DNA from 3 places in the Mesorhizobium sp. 2RAF21 genome. Region 2 is predicted to be linked to each of the others. Evidence: predicted binding sites of a transcription regulator. Region 2 holds the regulator's gene; each other region holds the start of a gene.
The links. Region 2 encodes HrcA, which represses chaperone genes, less so after heat shock. Its sites were predicted from a motif close to GTTAGCACTCNCNNNNNGNGAGTGCTAAC; they were not measured.
Positions count from the first base shown of each region.

Region 1: groES (co-chaperone GroES) is a predicted target of HrcA. The motif match lies at 1,269-1,297, and genes of this name have one in related genera.
Region 3: groES (co-chaperone GroES) is a predicted target of HrcA. The motif match lies at 1,150-1,178, and genes of this name have one in related genera.

Region 1 is NZ_JBFRGM010000010.1:110,372-115,637, forward strand. Features, by position in the region: gene groL (chaperonin GroEL) at 1-849, opposite strand, end outside; gene groES (co-chaperone GroES) at 910-1,206, opposite strand; gene AB4136_RS17725 (TetR/AcrR family transcriptional regulator) at 1,436-2,074, opposite strand; gene AB4136_RS17730 (TCR/Tet family MFS transporter) at 2,257-3,453, shown strand; gene AB4136_RS17735 (TetR/AcrR family transcriptional regulator) at 3,519-4,154, opposite strand; gene AB4136_RS17740 (MFS transporter) at 4,314-5,266, shown strand, end outside.
Region 2 is NZ_JBFRGM010000007.1:247,022-252,287, forward strand. Features, by position in the region: gene AB4136_RS13800 (PQQ-dependent sugar dehydrogenase) at 1-961, opposite strand, end outside; gene AB4136_RS13805 (hypothetical protein) at 1,053-1,247, opposite strand; gene hrcA (heat-inducible transcriptional repressor HrcA) at 1,279-2,364, opposite strand; gene rph (ribonuclease PH) at 2,510-3,226, shown strand; gene AB4136_RS13820 (VOC family protein) at 3,235-3,645, shown strand; gene rdgB (RdgB/HAM1 family non-canonical purine NTP pyrophosphatase) at 3,646-4,293, shown strand; gene hemW (radical SAM family heme chaperone HemW) at 4,293-5,266, shown strand, end outside.
Region 3 is NZ_JBFRGM010000026.1:54,933-60,198, forward strand. Features, by position in the region: gene groL (chaperonin GroEL) at 1-620, opposite strand, end outside; gene groES (co-chaperone GroES) at 679-993, opposite strand; gene AB4136_RS29375 (hypothetical protein) at 1,332-1,676, shown strand; gene AB4136_RS29380 (usg protein) at 1,698-1,973, shown strand; gene AB4136_RS29385 (DUF982 domain-containing protein) at 1,957-2,286, opposite strand; gene AB4136_RS29390 (hypothetical protein) at 2,429-2,644, opposite strand; gene AB4136_RS29395 (Hsp20 family protein) at 2,886-3,362, shown strand; gene AB4136_RS29400 (Hsp20/alpha crystallin family protein) at 3,459-3,965, shown strand; partial or broken gene AB4136_RS29405 (AraC family transcriptional regulator) at 4,308-5,193, opposite strand.

The DNA of each region.
Region 1 (5,266 bases), on a different contig from region 2:
GTCGCCGAAGCCCGGAGCCTTGACGGCGGCGATCTTCAGGCCACCACGCAGCTTGTTGACGACCAGCGTGGCCAGAGCCTCGCCTTCGACGTCTTCCGAGATGATGAGGAGCGGCTTGGAGGTCTGCACGACGGCCTCGAGGACCGGCAGCATCGCCTGCAGGTTGGACAGCTTCTTCTCGTGCAGGAGGATGTAGGCATCCTCGAGCTCGGCGATCATCTTGTCCGGGTTGGTGATGAAGTAGGGCGACAGGTAGCCGCGGTCGAACTGCATGCCTTCGACGACTTCCAGCTCGGTCTCGGCGGTCTTGGCTTCTTCAACCGTGATGACGCCTTCGTTGCCGACCTTCTGCATCGCTTCCGCGATCATCTTGCCGACCGACTCGTCGCCATTGGCCGAGATGGTGCCAACCTGGGCGACTTCGTCCGACGACTTGATCTTCTTGGCGGCCTTGCCGAGATGAGCGACGACTTCAGCAACGGCCAGATCGATGCCGCGCTTCAGATCCATCGGGTTCATGCCGGCGGCAACCGACTTGTGGCCTTCCTGGACGATCGCCTGGGCGAGAACCGTCGCGGTCGTGGTGCCGTCGCCGGCGATGTCGTTGGTCTTCGAAGCAACTTCGCGGACCAGCTGCGCGCCCATGTTCTCGAACTTGTCTTCCAGTTCGATTTCCTTGGCGACGGTGACGCCGTCCTTGGTGATGCGCGGGGCGCCGAACGACTTGTCGATGACGACGTTACGGCCCTTCGGGCCCAGCGTCACCTTCACCGCGTCGGCGAGGATGTTGACGCCGCGCAGCATGCGCTCGCGGGCATCACGGGAGAATTTTACGTCTTTAGCAGCCATTTTTTACTCCTGGGCGTTGCGCCCGAAATCAAGATTGGATGGTGCGGATGAGCCGGCCGATCAGCCGATGATGCCCATGATGTCGGATTCCTTCATGATCAGAAGGTCTTCGCCATTGAGCTTCACTTCGGTGCCCGACCACTTACCGAACAGGACGCGGTCGCCAGACTTGACATCCAGCGGGACCAGCTTGCCAGCCTCGTCGCGGGCGCCGGAGCCGACGGCGATGACTTCGCCTTCCTGCGGCTTTTCCTTGGCGGTGTCGGGGATGATGATCCCGCCAGCCGTCTTTTCTTCGGATTCAACCCGGCGAACGACCACGCGGTCATGAAGCGGGCGGAACTTCGACTTTGCCATTTGATTTCCTCGGTGCGAAAGGTGAGAAAGAATTTCCTCCGTCCGGTCTAGCCGGACCTTCGGTTAGCACTCGCCTTGAGTGAGTGCTAACGTGGCGCTGAAATAATCCTGCCCCAGGGGAGAGTCAAGAAGCGGCGCGGCATCTGGCCGCACGAAATCCGCGTTTCGCTGCCGAGGCCGGCGTTGGATCGATAATCTCCTGCATCCGGCCGCCGCCGCGAATGATTGCTCAGGCGTAGGGCGTGCCGGCCATCGCCGCCTTCAGGCCGGCGGCTCCCTTGTCGACAACGGTGAGGAAGGCGGCTTTCGCTTCCTCCGTGTCTTGCCTTAGTCGAAAGGTGCGGTGGGCTTCGAGGAAAGCCACGGTCCACGTCGCCAGGAGCAGGGCGGCTGCCAGGCGGGCACCGGCATCGGTCGCCTCCTGTCCGGTACATTCGGACAGCGCCGCCGCCACGACATGTTCGAGCTCGTCGCGGATCGCCCTGGCCCGCGCCTTGAGGGTTTCGCTGCCTTCGACCGTCTCTATGAAGCGCTGGCTCCTGGCGGAAAACTCCACATATGGAGCCCCGTCGGCGATCAGCTGGTGCGCGAGCCGGCGCAGCGTCTCGATCGGCGAAACACCCGGATCGCGCTGTCGCAAGGCTTCGCGGACGGTCTCGCGGCCCTCTTCGTCGCGATCGAAGAACATGTCTTCCTTGCGCGGGAAGTGGTTGAACACAGTCATCCGCCCGACATCGGCCGCCGCCGCGATCTCGTCCACTGTCACATTGTCAAAGCCCCGTTCCCAAAAGAGACGGTCGGCAACGAGCGAGATGGCGCGTCGCGTGGCGAGGCGCTTGCGGGATCGAAGGTCGGTTGGGGTTGACATGAAACTCCAGTCGGCATAATTGAAAGTATACTGAGTACATATTTATATCCAGTATATGAAACGCCGACTTGGCTGGCAAGTCGCTATTGCGGCGGTTGGCCCGCCGGACCCGTGGCCGTCATCCCAAACCCTCACAGCCTCCAGCACGCGGGACCCGTCGGTCCGCTCCCCTGAGACCAGTCATGAACAGATCCCTTACCGTTATCTTTGCCGCGATCGTCCTCGACGCCATCGGCATAGGCCTCATCTTCCCCATTCTACCGCGCCTTCTCGAGGAGGTGACGCACAGCCAGGACATCGCACCCTATATCGGCATCATGACCGCGCTCTATGCGCTCATGCAGTTCATCTTCGCGCCGGTGCTCGGCGCTCTGAGCGACACGCTGGGCCGGCGCCCCGTGCTGCTCATGTCGCTCGGCGGTGCGGCAATAGACTATCTCATCATGGCCTTCGCGCCGCATCTCTGGATGTTGCTTTTGGGCCGCGCCATCGCCGGCCTGACCAGCGCCAATGTCTCCGTGGCCATGGCCTACATCACCGATATTTCGCCGGAGGACGAGCGAGCCCGCCGCTTCGGCCTGTTCAACGCCATGTTCGGCATCGGCTTCATCGTCGGGCCGGTTCTCGGCGGTTTGCTTGGCGACCATTGGCTGCGACTGCCGTTCATCGCCGCCGCCGTGCTGAACGCCTGCAATCTTCTGCTGGCACTGTTCGTTCTGCCGGAGTCGCGCACGCCGACCCGTGCCAGGATCGATCTCGCCGCGCTCAACCCGCTCAAGCCGCTACGCGGCGTCTTCGCGATGACCGGGCTTGCGCCCATCGTCGCGGTGTTTTTCATCCTGAGCGCGACGGGAGAAGCCTACGGCACCTGCTGGGCGCTGTGGGGGAGCGATACGTTCGGCTGGAACGGCCTCTGGATCGGCCTGTCGCTGGGCGCATTCGGTATCTGCCAGACGTTGGCGCAGGCATTCTTGCCCGGCCCGGCAACCAGACTGCTCGGCGAGCGCTGGGCCGTCGTCGTCGGCATCGCCTGCACGTGCATCGCCCTTGTTGCCATGGCCTTCGCGGGACAGGGCTGGATCGTGTTCGCCATCATGCCGGTCTTCGCCCTCGGCGGCATCGGCGCGCCGGCGTTTCAGGCACTGGCCACCCGGCAGGTCGACCCGGCGAGCCAGGGCCAATTGCAAGGCGTGCTGGCCTCGGCCGTCAGCCTGGGCTCCGTCATCAGCCCGCTGGCATTCTCCACGCTCTATTTCGCGGTCCAGAAGACCTGGCCCGGGGCCATCTGGCTGTCGGCGGTCGTCATCTATGCAATCGCGGTCCCGCTGGTTTTTCTTGGCACCCGTTCAGCTTGTCCGGTGCAGCCCGCGCACGCATAGCTTTCGGAGGAAGACGCAAACCGGTGGCCGGTCGCGCGGAGGCAACTGTGTTTCGCCAGCCGAACCTAGTCGAAAAACCCGCGCAACTGGCAGTGGATGATCGATTTGTAGTCGTCGAGCATGCGTTGTCCCTCGGCCTTGTCCTGCGTCAGCGCCAGCCGCACCACACCGCCGGCGAGTTGGAAGAACAGGAACACCATGCGCCGGAACTCGTCCTGCCGTTCGGGTTTCAACAGCCGGATGATCTGATCGCAGAAAACGCTGGCCTGGTGATGCGTCTCGGCGATGTCGAGGTTCTTCAGCGCCTTGTCGGCCTGGATGGCGTTCTGCAGGTCCTGGATGGCGGGATCGCCGGCGACGCGCTCGAAATAGTCGTCGAGCATGCGGTCGGAAGCCGCGATCATGCTCTCCAGCCCATCGATGCCGGCGACGATCTCCTGTTGCCGCGCCCGCGTCACCTCCGAGAAGCGCTCGTAGAGCGTGGCCAGGATCGCCGACTTGTTGGGGAAGTAGTGGTAGACCGTGGCGATCGGCCCGCCGGCCAGCGCGCCGACCTCTTTCATGGTGACGGCGTCGATGCCCTTTTCGCCGATCAGCCGCATGGCGGTCGCCAGGATCGCGTCGATGCGCTCGCGGCTGCGCTCCTGCTTGGGGCGTCGCCTGAGCTGAGAACCGGTCTCTGCACGCTTGGCCTGTTTCATATGCCGGCTGTCCACATCCTGCTTGGCGAATTCGCATTGACAACAAAGATGATAAAGTATCAGTTTTCAAGATACTGATTGATTATCAGCTTTTGACGCATCCGCCTGAAAGCACGATGCGCGACGACAGAATGAGGCAACGGACGTTGGGAGGCGCCTGTGGACTCGAAGAATTCCGCGCATTCGCAAGGGGACTGGCTGGTCGGCAATCCAACGCGCGGGCAGCTTGCCGCGGCGCTCTGGATCGGTTCCGTCGGCCTGCTCATCCTCGGCCTGCAGCCGGTGCTGCTCGGTGCTCTTTTCACGCAAGGCCATGTCACCGGCGATGAACTGGCGCTGGTCGCCACCGCCGAGCTGATCACCATCGGCCTCGGCTCGGCCACGGTGGCAATGGCGCTTTCGGCGCGCAACATGCGCTGGAAAAGTGCGGTCCTTCTGCTGCTTTTGGCGCTGGCCAATCTGTGGACCGCCTATGCGGCGGGCGCCAACATGCTGATCGCCGCCCGCGCTGTCGCCGGCTTCGCCGAGGGTGGCCTTGTCGCCGTCGCAACCGAATTGATCGCGCGATCGCGCCGCGCCGAGCGCATCGGCGGCTATTTCGTCTCGCTGCAGACGCTGGCGCAATGCGTTCTGGCGCTGCTGCTCGCACTCGTCGTCATTCCCGCCTATGGCGCCGGCGGCGGTTTCGTCACGCTGGCGGTCGTTTGCCTGCTTTCGCTCGCCGTCGCCCGCAACGTGGCGGACGACTATGCGGACCTGCCCAAGGAAGAGCATTTTGCCAATGTGCTGACGCCCGGCGCGATCACCGCGCTGCTGTCGATCTTCTGTTACTTCATGTTCTTCGGTTCGGTCTGGGCGTTTCTCGAGCCGCTCGGCGCGCAATATGGCATCGACGGCCGCACGGTCGGACTGATCGTTTCGGCGAGCCTCGCCGCTCAGATCCTTGGCGCCATGACGGCCACCGTGTTCGAGGCGCGCATCGACTATCGCCTCGCCATAACCGGTGTCGGCATCGTTGCCGTGATCGCCTGCCTGGTGCTGGCCGGCGGGCCGGCACTCACCACTTTCTGGATCGCCGCTCTGGCGATGGGCTTCATCCTGCTCTTCGTCGT
Region 2 (5,266 bases):
GATCCTGATGATCGCCGATGTAATACCAGGGCCAGCCATAGAAGGCGCCTTCCTTCACCGACGTCGCATATTCGAAGGGCAGGTTGTCGCCCAGCGCGTCGCGTTCGTTGACGACACACCAAGGTTCGCCGGTGGCCGGTTGCACAGCAAGCCCCGAACAGTTGCGCAGGCCGGTGGCTACTGTGCGGCGGTTCTTGCCGTCGGCATCGAAGGCGAAGACCGCGGCGCGGCCTTGCTCGTCGCCCCAGGGGGCACCCAAGACCTGGGTTCGTGTCCAGCCTTCCAGCCCGCCCTTCGGCGCCTTGGCGTCGCCCTCGGCGACATTGGAGGCGGAGCCGACGGAGAGATAAAGCACCTTGCCGTCCGGCGAGAAGGCGATGTCGCGGGTCCAGTGGCCGCCGGTCGGGATGTCCTTGATCACGGCCTGCGGCGGCCCGGAGGCTTCAAGATCGCCCGGCTTGTAGGGAAAGCGCACGACCGAACCGGTGTTGGCGACATAAACCCATTCGGGTTTTTCGGGTGGGTAGAAAGCGATGCCATAGGGCGCCCGCAGGCCCTTGGCGAAGATTTCCGATTGTGCCGGCTGACCTGCCGTCGCCGCGAGGCGGTAAGTGCGGATCTGGTTGGTGCTGCTGTCGGCGACGAAAATGTCGCCATTGGGAGCGACGCGCACCACGCGCGGATTGCGCAGGCCGGACGCGACCAGTTCGGCGGAAAAACCCGGCGGCAGGGTCGGCTTGGCATTTTCAGGTCGTTCCACCTCCTCCGCGCCATTGCCGGCGGATTCGGTCGCGAATGGCTTCGGCAAATCCTGTGGCGCAAACAGGCGGCGCACGCCCGGCCGGTCGTCGCGCCAGCCGCCAAAGGCAGCCTCGCCCTTGAGAACGCCGGTTTCTTGGGCGAAGGCGGAACAGGCCGGCAAGGCCAGCAACAGAGCGAGCGCATTCGCGATACGGTTCACGCCATCCCCCTTTTCGCGTCACCCATTGCGTCTTGGGCACGAACATAGGGAGGCGACCGGCCAGCCACCACACCAGGAATGGGCTTGTGGGTCAGGTCTTCATCACGAAGCCGGCATCGAGCTGTTTTTCCAGCTCGACGAGATCGTCCGGCAGCGGCAGGCCAAGCGCGCGCAGTTCCGACAGCTTTTCGCGCAGCTGTTCCTGCACTTCGTGCTCGTCTTCCGGCTGGTTGACCATTTCCTGCAGAAGCAGGCTGATGCGAGCCTGGATTTCTTCCAACGCCATGGCGTTCCCTCCTTGGCTGGCGGCGACTGTCTCAGCGCAGCATGCGCGAAATCAGCTGCGCCGTATAGTCGACCATCGGAACGATGCGCGCATAGTTCAGCCGTGTGGGGCCGATGACGCCCAGTGCGCCGACGATGCGGGCATCCTTGTCGCGATAGGGCGCCACGACCAGCGACGAGCCCGACAGCGAGAACAGCTTGTTCTCGGAACCGATGAATATGCGGACCCCGGAGCCCTCTTCCGCCAGATCAAGCAGCTGGATCAGCCCGTCCTTGGTTTCGAGGTCTTCGAACAAATGTTTCAGAAGCTCGATGTCGGCCTGGGCGGTGACGTTTTCGAGCAGATTGGCGCGGCCGCGCACGATCAGGCGCGCCGGCAGGCCGCTTTCGGTGCCGGCCCAGACGGCGAGCCCTTTTTCGACCAGATCCTGCGACAGCGTGTCGAGGGCGGCGCGGGTTTCCTCCTTCAGGCGCGCGATCTCGCCGCGCGCCTCGGCGAGTGTCCGGCCGCGGATATGCGCGTTGAGGAAGTTGGACGCCTCGTGCAATTGCGACAGCGTCGTGCCGGCCGGCAGGTCGATGACACGGTTCTCGACATCGCCGCCTTGCGAGACCAGCACCGCCAGCGCCCGGCCCGGCTCCAGTTGGATGAACTCGATGTGCTTGAGCGCCGCCTCGTTCTTCGCGGTGAGCACCAGCCCGGCGCCACGCGAAACACCCGACAGCATCTGGCTCGCCTCGGTCAGCATGTGTTCGAGCGACATGCCGTTGCCGCCAGCCTTCACCTGCGTCTCGATGCTGCGACGTTCCTCGTCGGTCAGATCGCCAAACTCCAGGAGAGCGTCGACGAAGAAGCGCAGGCCGGCCTGCGTCGGCAGACGCCCGGCCGAGACATGCGGCGCATAGATGAGGCCGAGATGCTCGAGATCGCTCATCACGTTGCGGATGGTGGCCGGCGACAGCGACGACGGCAGGATGCGCGACAGCGAGCGCGAGCCGACCGGCTCGCCGTCCCTCAGGTAGGAATCGACGATACGGCGAAATATGTCGCGCGAACGGATGTCGAGCGACTGGAACGCAGGCGATTGCAATGTCGGGTCGACGATCGGCTTGGTCATCGGCAATAGGACCTCCGGGACTTACGATATAGATCGGAGCCGGGGCCGCGCAAGCAACCCGTTTTCCTTTGCGCCTCGCCCCCTATTGCAGTTACAAGCCGGCCACGAGTCCCCAAACCACAAGAAACAAGAAGAAAGACGTTCCATGCGCCCCTCCAAACGCCAGCCAGACGAAATGCGCGCCATCTCCTTCGAGCGCGGCGTTTCCAAACACGCCGAAGGCTCCTGCCTGGTGAAGTTCGGCGACACACATGTGCTGTGCACGGCGAGCCTGGAAGAGAAGGTGCCGGGCTGGATGCGCAATTCCGGCAAGGGCTGGGTGACGGCGGAATACGGCATGCTGCCGCGCTCGACGGGCGAACGCATGCGCCGCGAAGCCTCGGCCGGCAAGCAAGGCGGCCGTACGCTGGAAATCCAGCGCCTGATCGGCCGCTCGCTGCGCGCCGTGGTCGATTTACAGGCGCTCGGCGAAGTACAGATCACCGTCGATTGCGACGTCATCCAGGCCGACGGCGGCACCCGCACCGCTTCGATCACCGGCGGTTGGGTAGCGCTGTATGACTGCCTGCGCTGGATGGAAGCGCGGCAGATGGTGAAGCTGGACAAGGTGTTGAAGGACCATGTCGCGGCGATCTCTTGCGGCATCCATGACGGCCAGCCGGTCATCGACCTCGACTATCTGGAAGACTCGTCGGCCGGCACCGACGCCAATTTTGTCATGACCGGCAAGGGCGGCATCGTCGAAATCCAGGGCACTGCCGAGGGCGAGCCCTTTTCCGAGGAGCAGTTCGCGGCACTGATGGGATTGGCCAAGAAAGGCATTGGCCGCCTTGTGTCGCTGCAGCAGATGGCGGTGGCTTGAGGCGAGCCATGCAGCCTGCCGCCATCCTTGAATCCGCGCTCTACGTCACCGATCTGGAGGCGGCGGAAACGTTCTATGCCGACATTCTCGGCCTGGAGCAGATCGGCAAGGTGGCAGGCCGCCATGTGTTTTTCCGCTGCGGCCAAGGCGTGCTTCTGCTGTTCAACGCGGAAGCGACCAGACATACGCCGGCGCCCGATGCCCGCCTGCCGGTGCCGCCGCATGGCACCGTCGGCCCGGGTCATCTGTGCTTCTCGGCGACGCCTGAGGAACTGGACCGCTGGAAGACACGTCTGGCATCGCATGGCGTGGCCATCGAGGCCGAGTTCGAATGGCCGCAGGGCGGCCGCTCCATCTATCTGCGCGACCCTTCCGGTAATTCGCTGGAATTCGCCGAACCGAAAATCTGGAAGCTTTAGATGCATTCGCTCGATGGAAAGAAGATCGTCGTTGCCAGCCACAATGCCGGCAAGCTTAAGGAATTCGCCGACCTGATGGGTCCATTCGGCTTCGAGGCGAAGTCCGCCAAGGAATACGGCTTGCCGGAACCCGACGAGACCGGCACGACGTTTGAGGAAAACGCCTATATCAAGGCCTTCGCCGCCGCCCAGGCGACCGGCCTGCCGGCGCTGTCGGACGATTCCGGCCTGTGCGTCGACGCGCTCGACGGCGCGCCCGGCGTCTACACCGCCAACTGGGCGGAAAAGCCCGACGGCAGCCGCGATTTCGGCATGGCGATGCAGAAGACCGAGGATGCACTGCAGAAAGTGGGTGCCGGCGAAGCGGCACAGCGCAAGGGGCGTTTCGTCGCCGTCATCTGCCTTGCCTTCCCCGACGGCCAGGCCGAATATTACCGCGGCGAGGCCCACGGCACCCTGGTGTGGCCGCCGCGCGGCGAAAAAGGCTTCGGCTACGACCCGGTGTTCCGTCCAGAGGGCTATGACCAGACTTTCGGCGAGATGACGGCAGAACAGAAGCATGGCTGGAAACCCGGCCAGCCGGACGCGCTTTCGCATCGCGCCCGTGCCTTCCAGAAATTCGCGCGAGCAAGGCTGGGCTCGGCCTGATGCTGCTTGATCGGTCGCCCGGCTTCGGCGTCTACATCCACTGGCCGTTCTGCGCGGCGAAGTGCCCCTATTGCGACTTCAACAGCCATGTCCGCCACCAACCGGTGGACCAGGAACGTTTCGCCAGCGCCTTCCAGCAGGAATTGGCGACGATGCGCGAACGCACCGGCCCGCGCGAAGTGACCTCGATCTTCCTCGGCGGCGGTACGCCTTCGCTGATGAAGCCGGAAACCGTCGGCGCGGTGCTGGATGCCGTCGCCAGGAACTGGACTGTTCCAGGCGGCATCGAGGTGACGCTGGAGGCCAACCCCTCATCCGTCGAGGCCGAGCGTTTTCGCGGCTATCGCGCGGCGGGCGTCAACCGCGTTTCGCTGGGCGTGCAGGCGTTGAACGACCGCGACCTGAAGTTCCTCGGCCGGCTGCACAATGTGGACGAGGCCCTGCATGCGATCGGGCTCGCCCGCGAAATCTTCCCGCGGCTTTCCTTCGACCTGATTTATGCCCGTCCCGGCCAGACACCGGAAGCCTGGGCGGCGGAGCTGAAAGAGGCAATCGGCTATGCCGCCGACCACTTGTCGCTTTACCAGCTCACCATCGAGGAAGGCACGCCGTTCTACGCGCTGCATGCGGCGAAGAAATTCGAAATCCCCAACGGCGAACACGCCGCCGACCTTTATCAGTTGACGCAGGAGATCACAGCCGCCCATGGCTTGCCAGCCTACGAGATTTCCAACCACGCCCGCCCGGGCGCGGAGAGCCGGCACAATCTGACCTACTGGCGCTATGGCGAATATGTCGGCGTCGGCCCCGGCGCCCATGGCCGTTTCGTCGAGAAGGGCACACGGGTGGTGACGGTGGCGGAAAAGGTGCCGGAAACCTGGCTCAACCTCGTCGAAGCCAAGGGGCATGGCGTGACCGGCGGCGAGGTGCTGACCCGTTCGGAAGAAGCCGACGAGTTCCTGCTGATGGGGCT
Region 3 (5,266 bases), on a different contig from region 2:
TTGGTGATGAAGTAGGGGGAGAGATAGCCGCGGTCGAACTGCATGCCTTCGACAACTTCCAGCTCGGTCTCGGCCGTCTTGGCTTCCTCGACGGTGATGACACCCTCGTTGCCGACCTTCTGCATCGCCTCGGCGAGGAAGCGGCCGATCTCCGCGTCGCCATTGGCCGAGATGGTGCCGACCTGGGCGATCTCGTCGTTCCTGGTGACCTTCCGGGCATTGGCCTTCAGCTCGGCAACGACGGCGTCCACCGCCTTGTCGATGCCGCGCTTCAGGTCCATCGGGTTCATGCCCGACGCCACGGCCTTGGCCCCTTCCCTGACGATCGCCTGAGCGAGAACGGTCGCAGTCGTCGTGCCGTCGCCAGCATTATCGCTGGCCTTGGACGCGACTTCGCGGACCATCTGGGCACCCATGTTCTCGAACTTGTCCTCGAGTTCGATCTCCTTGGCGACGCTTACGCCGTCCTTGGTGATGCGCGGTGCGCCGAACGACTTGTCGATGACAACGTTGCGGCCTTTCGGGCCAAGCGTCACCTTCACCGCATTGGCAAGAATGTCGACACCACGCAGCATCTTCTCACGGGCTTCTGCGTGGAACTTTACCTCTTTCGCAGCCATTGGATCACTCCTTTCATTCCAGGCAGCTTCATTGACTGGTTAATTGTTCGAAGAGCCGTCAGGCGGCCTTCTTCAACGTGGCCGTGTTCTCGATCACGCCCATCACGTCGCTTTCCTTCATGATGAGCAGATCCTCGCCGTCCAGCTTGATCTCGGTGCCGGACCATTTGCCGAACAGGATGCGGTCGCCGGCCTTGACGTCGAGTTCGACGAGCTTGCCCGCCTCGTCGCGCGCACCGGGACCGACGGCAATGACCTCGCCTTCCTGCGGCTTTTCCTTCGCGGTGTCGGGGATGATGATGCCGCCGGCCGTCTTTTCGTCGGCCTCGATGCGGCGAACCAGGATACGGTCATGCAATGGACGGAACGTCATGTCGTTCTCCTTCTGGACAAACAGATTTTGAGGTTCCTCCACACCGAACCGGCAATATCGGACCGATGCGAGGCGCGGCGATCCTTTCGTCAGGTATCGCGCGCGCATACGATCTGGTTTGGGCATTTCCCGGTTTCAAGAGGGAAATGCAAAAATCTTAGCACTCACCCTATGAGAGTGCCAACGGGCTGTTATCGCGTCGTTATTCCGCCTCGCAGAGGAATTTTCCCGCTTGAACTTTCCGAACGATCGAACAAAATTATTCGAGCCTTCGCCATTGGCGAGGCTGTGAAACCGGAACCTGACAAAGGAGCTTTTTGGAAAGACGGAGGACCGAGATGAACCGCCAGAACCCCACGCCGATCATCCCTTCTCTTGTACCCGAAACATCAGATCTTGCGCTCGACCGTCTGCTTGCGCCAGCCAGGCATTTCAAGCACCCCGACGAGGTGCTGACAGACAAGACGCTCGACCTGAAGGAAAAGCGTGCGATCCTCTCCTCCTGGGCGTCGGACGCGTGCGCCATAGACTCCATGCCGGCGCTGCGCCAGCCGCCGGGAGCGGAGCGGCCGATCTCCTTCGACCAGATCATGGACGCCTTGTGCAAGCTCGACCACGACGTGTCAGCGCGCACGATGACGTCCGGCGAATTGCGTCGTGATTTCGATAGGCTCGATGCCTGAAGCCGCGGGGAAAGGAGACCCATGAAGACGGTAAGCAGGGAATTTCGCCTGCAGATGGAAGGGTACGGCCTGACCACGGCCGAAATCCACTATCATCTGCCCGACCATCCCAGCCTGCTCCAGCTCTATGTCTGGCAGGACTATGACCTTGCGCCGGAGTTTCCGGAACTGAAGGGCTTTCTTGGATACTGGGAGCGCGAACTGGAGGGCGCGCTGCACTCGGTGCGCGTCGCCCACCACCGCCTTATCGAACCTTCCGAATGGCGCGCCGTCGACGGCATTATTGCCATCCACTGAAACTCGTCTCGGGCCGCAGGACATTGATCACCGATGCCTTGGCGTGAGCGGGCTGCCGACCCGACGGCACCAATCCGGCGCGCTTGGCCGCCTTGAGGAACGCCTTGCGCGCGTCGCGCGCGCTGCGCCATCCGTCCAGCGCGTCGCGGCAGGCGCGCAGAGCAGCACGCCAACTCCGTCCGCGCGCCCAGTCGGGCCATTGTTGGTCCAGGCATTCCAGCGCCTCAAAACTGCTGGTGACATTGCGCGACCCGGTGGAAAACTCGAGCGTAACAGGACCGGGAAACCGAACGTCGTTCATCACTTCCTCCATTCTTTAACGTCTTTTGCGAGCAAGCAATCGCGGGCATTATCCTCACGCCGATCATCGAGATGGCTGGCGATCCGACCGGCGTCAAGTCGGCGCGCATCCGGATCCATGCGGAGTGGCTATCCGATCATCAGGCTGAAAAACATCAATCTTCTTCATCGACATCCAGAAGATCGATCAGTTCCGCGACGCGCGTTCCCGGCAGCGGTCGTCCTTCACCCATCAGCGCCTCGTCGCCGTTGAGCCACGCCCAGGCTTCGCGCAGTTCCTCGAAGGAGGCGCCGGTCGCCATGAGTTCGGCGATCAGCGTTTCGTCCGTCGGCCCGAGAACCGACACGATCTCTTCCCGTGTGATCGCCATGGCCAGTCCTTTCCATATCAATCCGTCAACCCTTCGGAGGCGCGAATTGGCGATGCCATAATGCGCACCGGACAAAGGCGTTCCGCCCGTCGGCACGACGAAGGCGATTCTGGTCATGACGTCCGGAAACCGAATTCCCAAATCGCTTTTTGCCGGCGCCTGAAGAGGCCGGCGAAAGGTCAAGGAGCGCCGCTGCCTTGGCGCTCCTCGTATCTATGTTGCTCAGTTGGAGGATGTAGCTATGAGAACCACATTCGACTTCACTCCCCTGTTCCGGTCGAGCGTCGGCTTCGATCGAATGTTGAACGCTCTCGAAACCGCGAGCCGCATCGACACCGTGGACAACTGGCCGCCCTATGACATCGCCAAGACAGGCGAGAACGACTACCGCATCACCATGGCGGTGGCCGGCTTCGGCCAGGACGAGCTGGACATCACCCAGGAGCGGAACATGCTCATGGTGAACGGCCAGAAGGCTGACGAGGACAAGGGCGAATATCTGCATCGCGGCATCGCCGGCCGCGCCTTCCAGCGCCGTTTCGAACTGGCTGACCATGTCAAGGTCGTGAACGCCAGTCTCGTCAACGGCCTGCTGACGATCGATCTCAAGCGCGAGATTCCCGAGGAGATGAAACCGCGCCGGATCGAGATCGCAGCCGAGCAGGCGACGCCGAAGGTCGCGACGAAGAAGATCGAGGCCGAGAAGCAGGCCGCCTGAGGCCATTCACCAGCGCCCTTCTCGTAAGGCGTCGGGCAACATGCCCGGCGCCAGCGGGAAAGCATTGCCAATCGAACGAACGAAAGGAGAAGAACAATGAGTGTCCGTGATCTGATTCCTTGGAGCCGGAACGATGGCAACCAGGTTCCGAGCGTCTTCCGCGAAGGTGAGCGCGATCCGTTCCTGTCGCTGCATCGCGAGGTGAACCGCCTGTTCGATGACGTTTTCCGTGGCTTCGGATCGAGCCTTCCCGCTTTCGGCGTTTCCGCTTTCAGCGGCGGCTGGCCGAGCGTCGAGATCTCCAACAGCGAAAAGGAGATCAGGGTGTCGGCCGAGGTGCCCGGCCTTGAGGAAAAGGACATCGAGGTCCTGCTCGACGACGGCGTGCTGACGCTGAAGGGCGAGAAGCGCTCCGAGACGGAGGACAGGGACAGACAGTTCTCCGAACGCTATTACGGCCGCTTCGAACGCCGCATCCCGGTTGGGTTCGAGCTCAAGGAAGACGAGGTCGACGCGCGCTTCAAGAACGGCGTGCTGACGGTGACCTTGCCGAAGACCGAGAAGGCGCAGTCGCAGGTCAAGCGTATTGCCATCAAGAACTGACGCATGGCAGGCGCCGGCGGCGGATTTGTCGCCGCCGGCAGCATCCTTCGCCAAAGAGGGAAGGATGAGCGGGTCAGACGGGAGTCATGACTGGCGCGCTAGCACATTGAGAGCGAACGCTTCAGCGAAGCAAAAGCAATCCGCTCTGCAGATTCTAGTGTGGCCAAAGCCGAAGAGATTGCGCAGGCGGCCCTCGTCCTGCTTTCCGAGCGTGCGAGCTTCGTGATCAGCAGCCCGATGATCGCGGACGGCGGTATGTCCGTTCGGCTGACATAGAGACCGCCAGTTCTGTCCCGCGTGGCTGCATCGGCCACGCGGGACAGAAGCCGTTCTTCGCGGGCGCTATTTGAGCGGCAGGAACAATTCCACGACCACCTCATGTGCGGGCACCTCCGGGATGAGAGCGAGCCGGCGCTGACAATAGATCGGGAAGTCACGCGCTTCCTCGCCGCTGTCCGGCAGCCAGTCACGATAGAGGTAGAGTGCGGCGGGTTCGAGATTGTTGGTGTTGCCGGGATAGCACAGCACCGCACAGCGCCCGCCGGGGATCACGCCGGCCTTCATCCCCTCGTCGTTCGCCTCGACCGGCTGGTCGGTGCCGACGCACAGGTCCATGCTGTAGTCGGCCGGGTTCGCGGGACACCTTTCGGATCGAAAGACCATGAAGCTGGAGCGGCCTGTCTCGGGCGACAGGTCCGTTGCCTTGCACCAGGTCTTGAACCGCTCGATGGTCGCGCCGAGCGTTGCCCTGTCGCCCCGATGCTCCATGATCGCCACCGGCGTCGGGGGCATGTCGCGGATGGTCACGTCGTCGTCAGTGAAGATGATCTGCATGAGCTTGTTCCTTGCGTTGTCCAGAGGCCCGAAGGCGGCAAGCCACGGCGCCCAGTCGGGCGACTTCCGGAACGACGAAGGCGACTGCCCGAACCGTTGCTGAAAGGCGCGGGCGAAGGCATCGGGAGCATCGTAACCGGCATCCATCGCTATGTCCGTGACGCTTTCGGCGTCGTTCCAGGCCAATTGGCGCGACGCGCGCCGCATACGGGCGAGTTGGACATAGCGATGGACGGACAACCCGAACGTTGCCGCAAACTGCCGGTGGAAATGAAACTTCGAGAAGGCGGCGACCCGGCTCAGCGTTTCCAGATCCAGATCGCCGTCGATGCCGGTCGATATGATCCAGCACCCGCTGCATCCGGGCATGATAGGTCTGAAGCGCCGCCTTCATCGTTTCGTTCTCCGTGGCGGCTCCATCTAGAGGTTCAGGGCCGTGACGCGCTCGACCGATCTTGCGGTTTCGG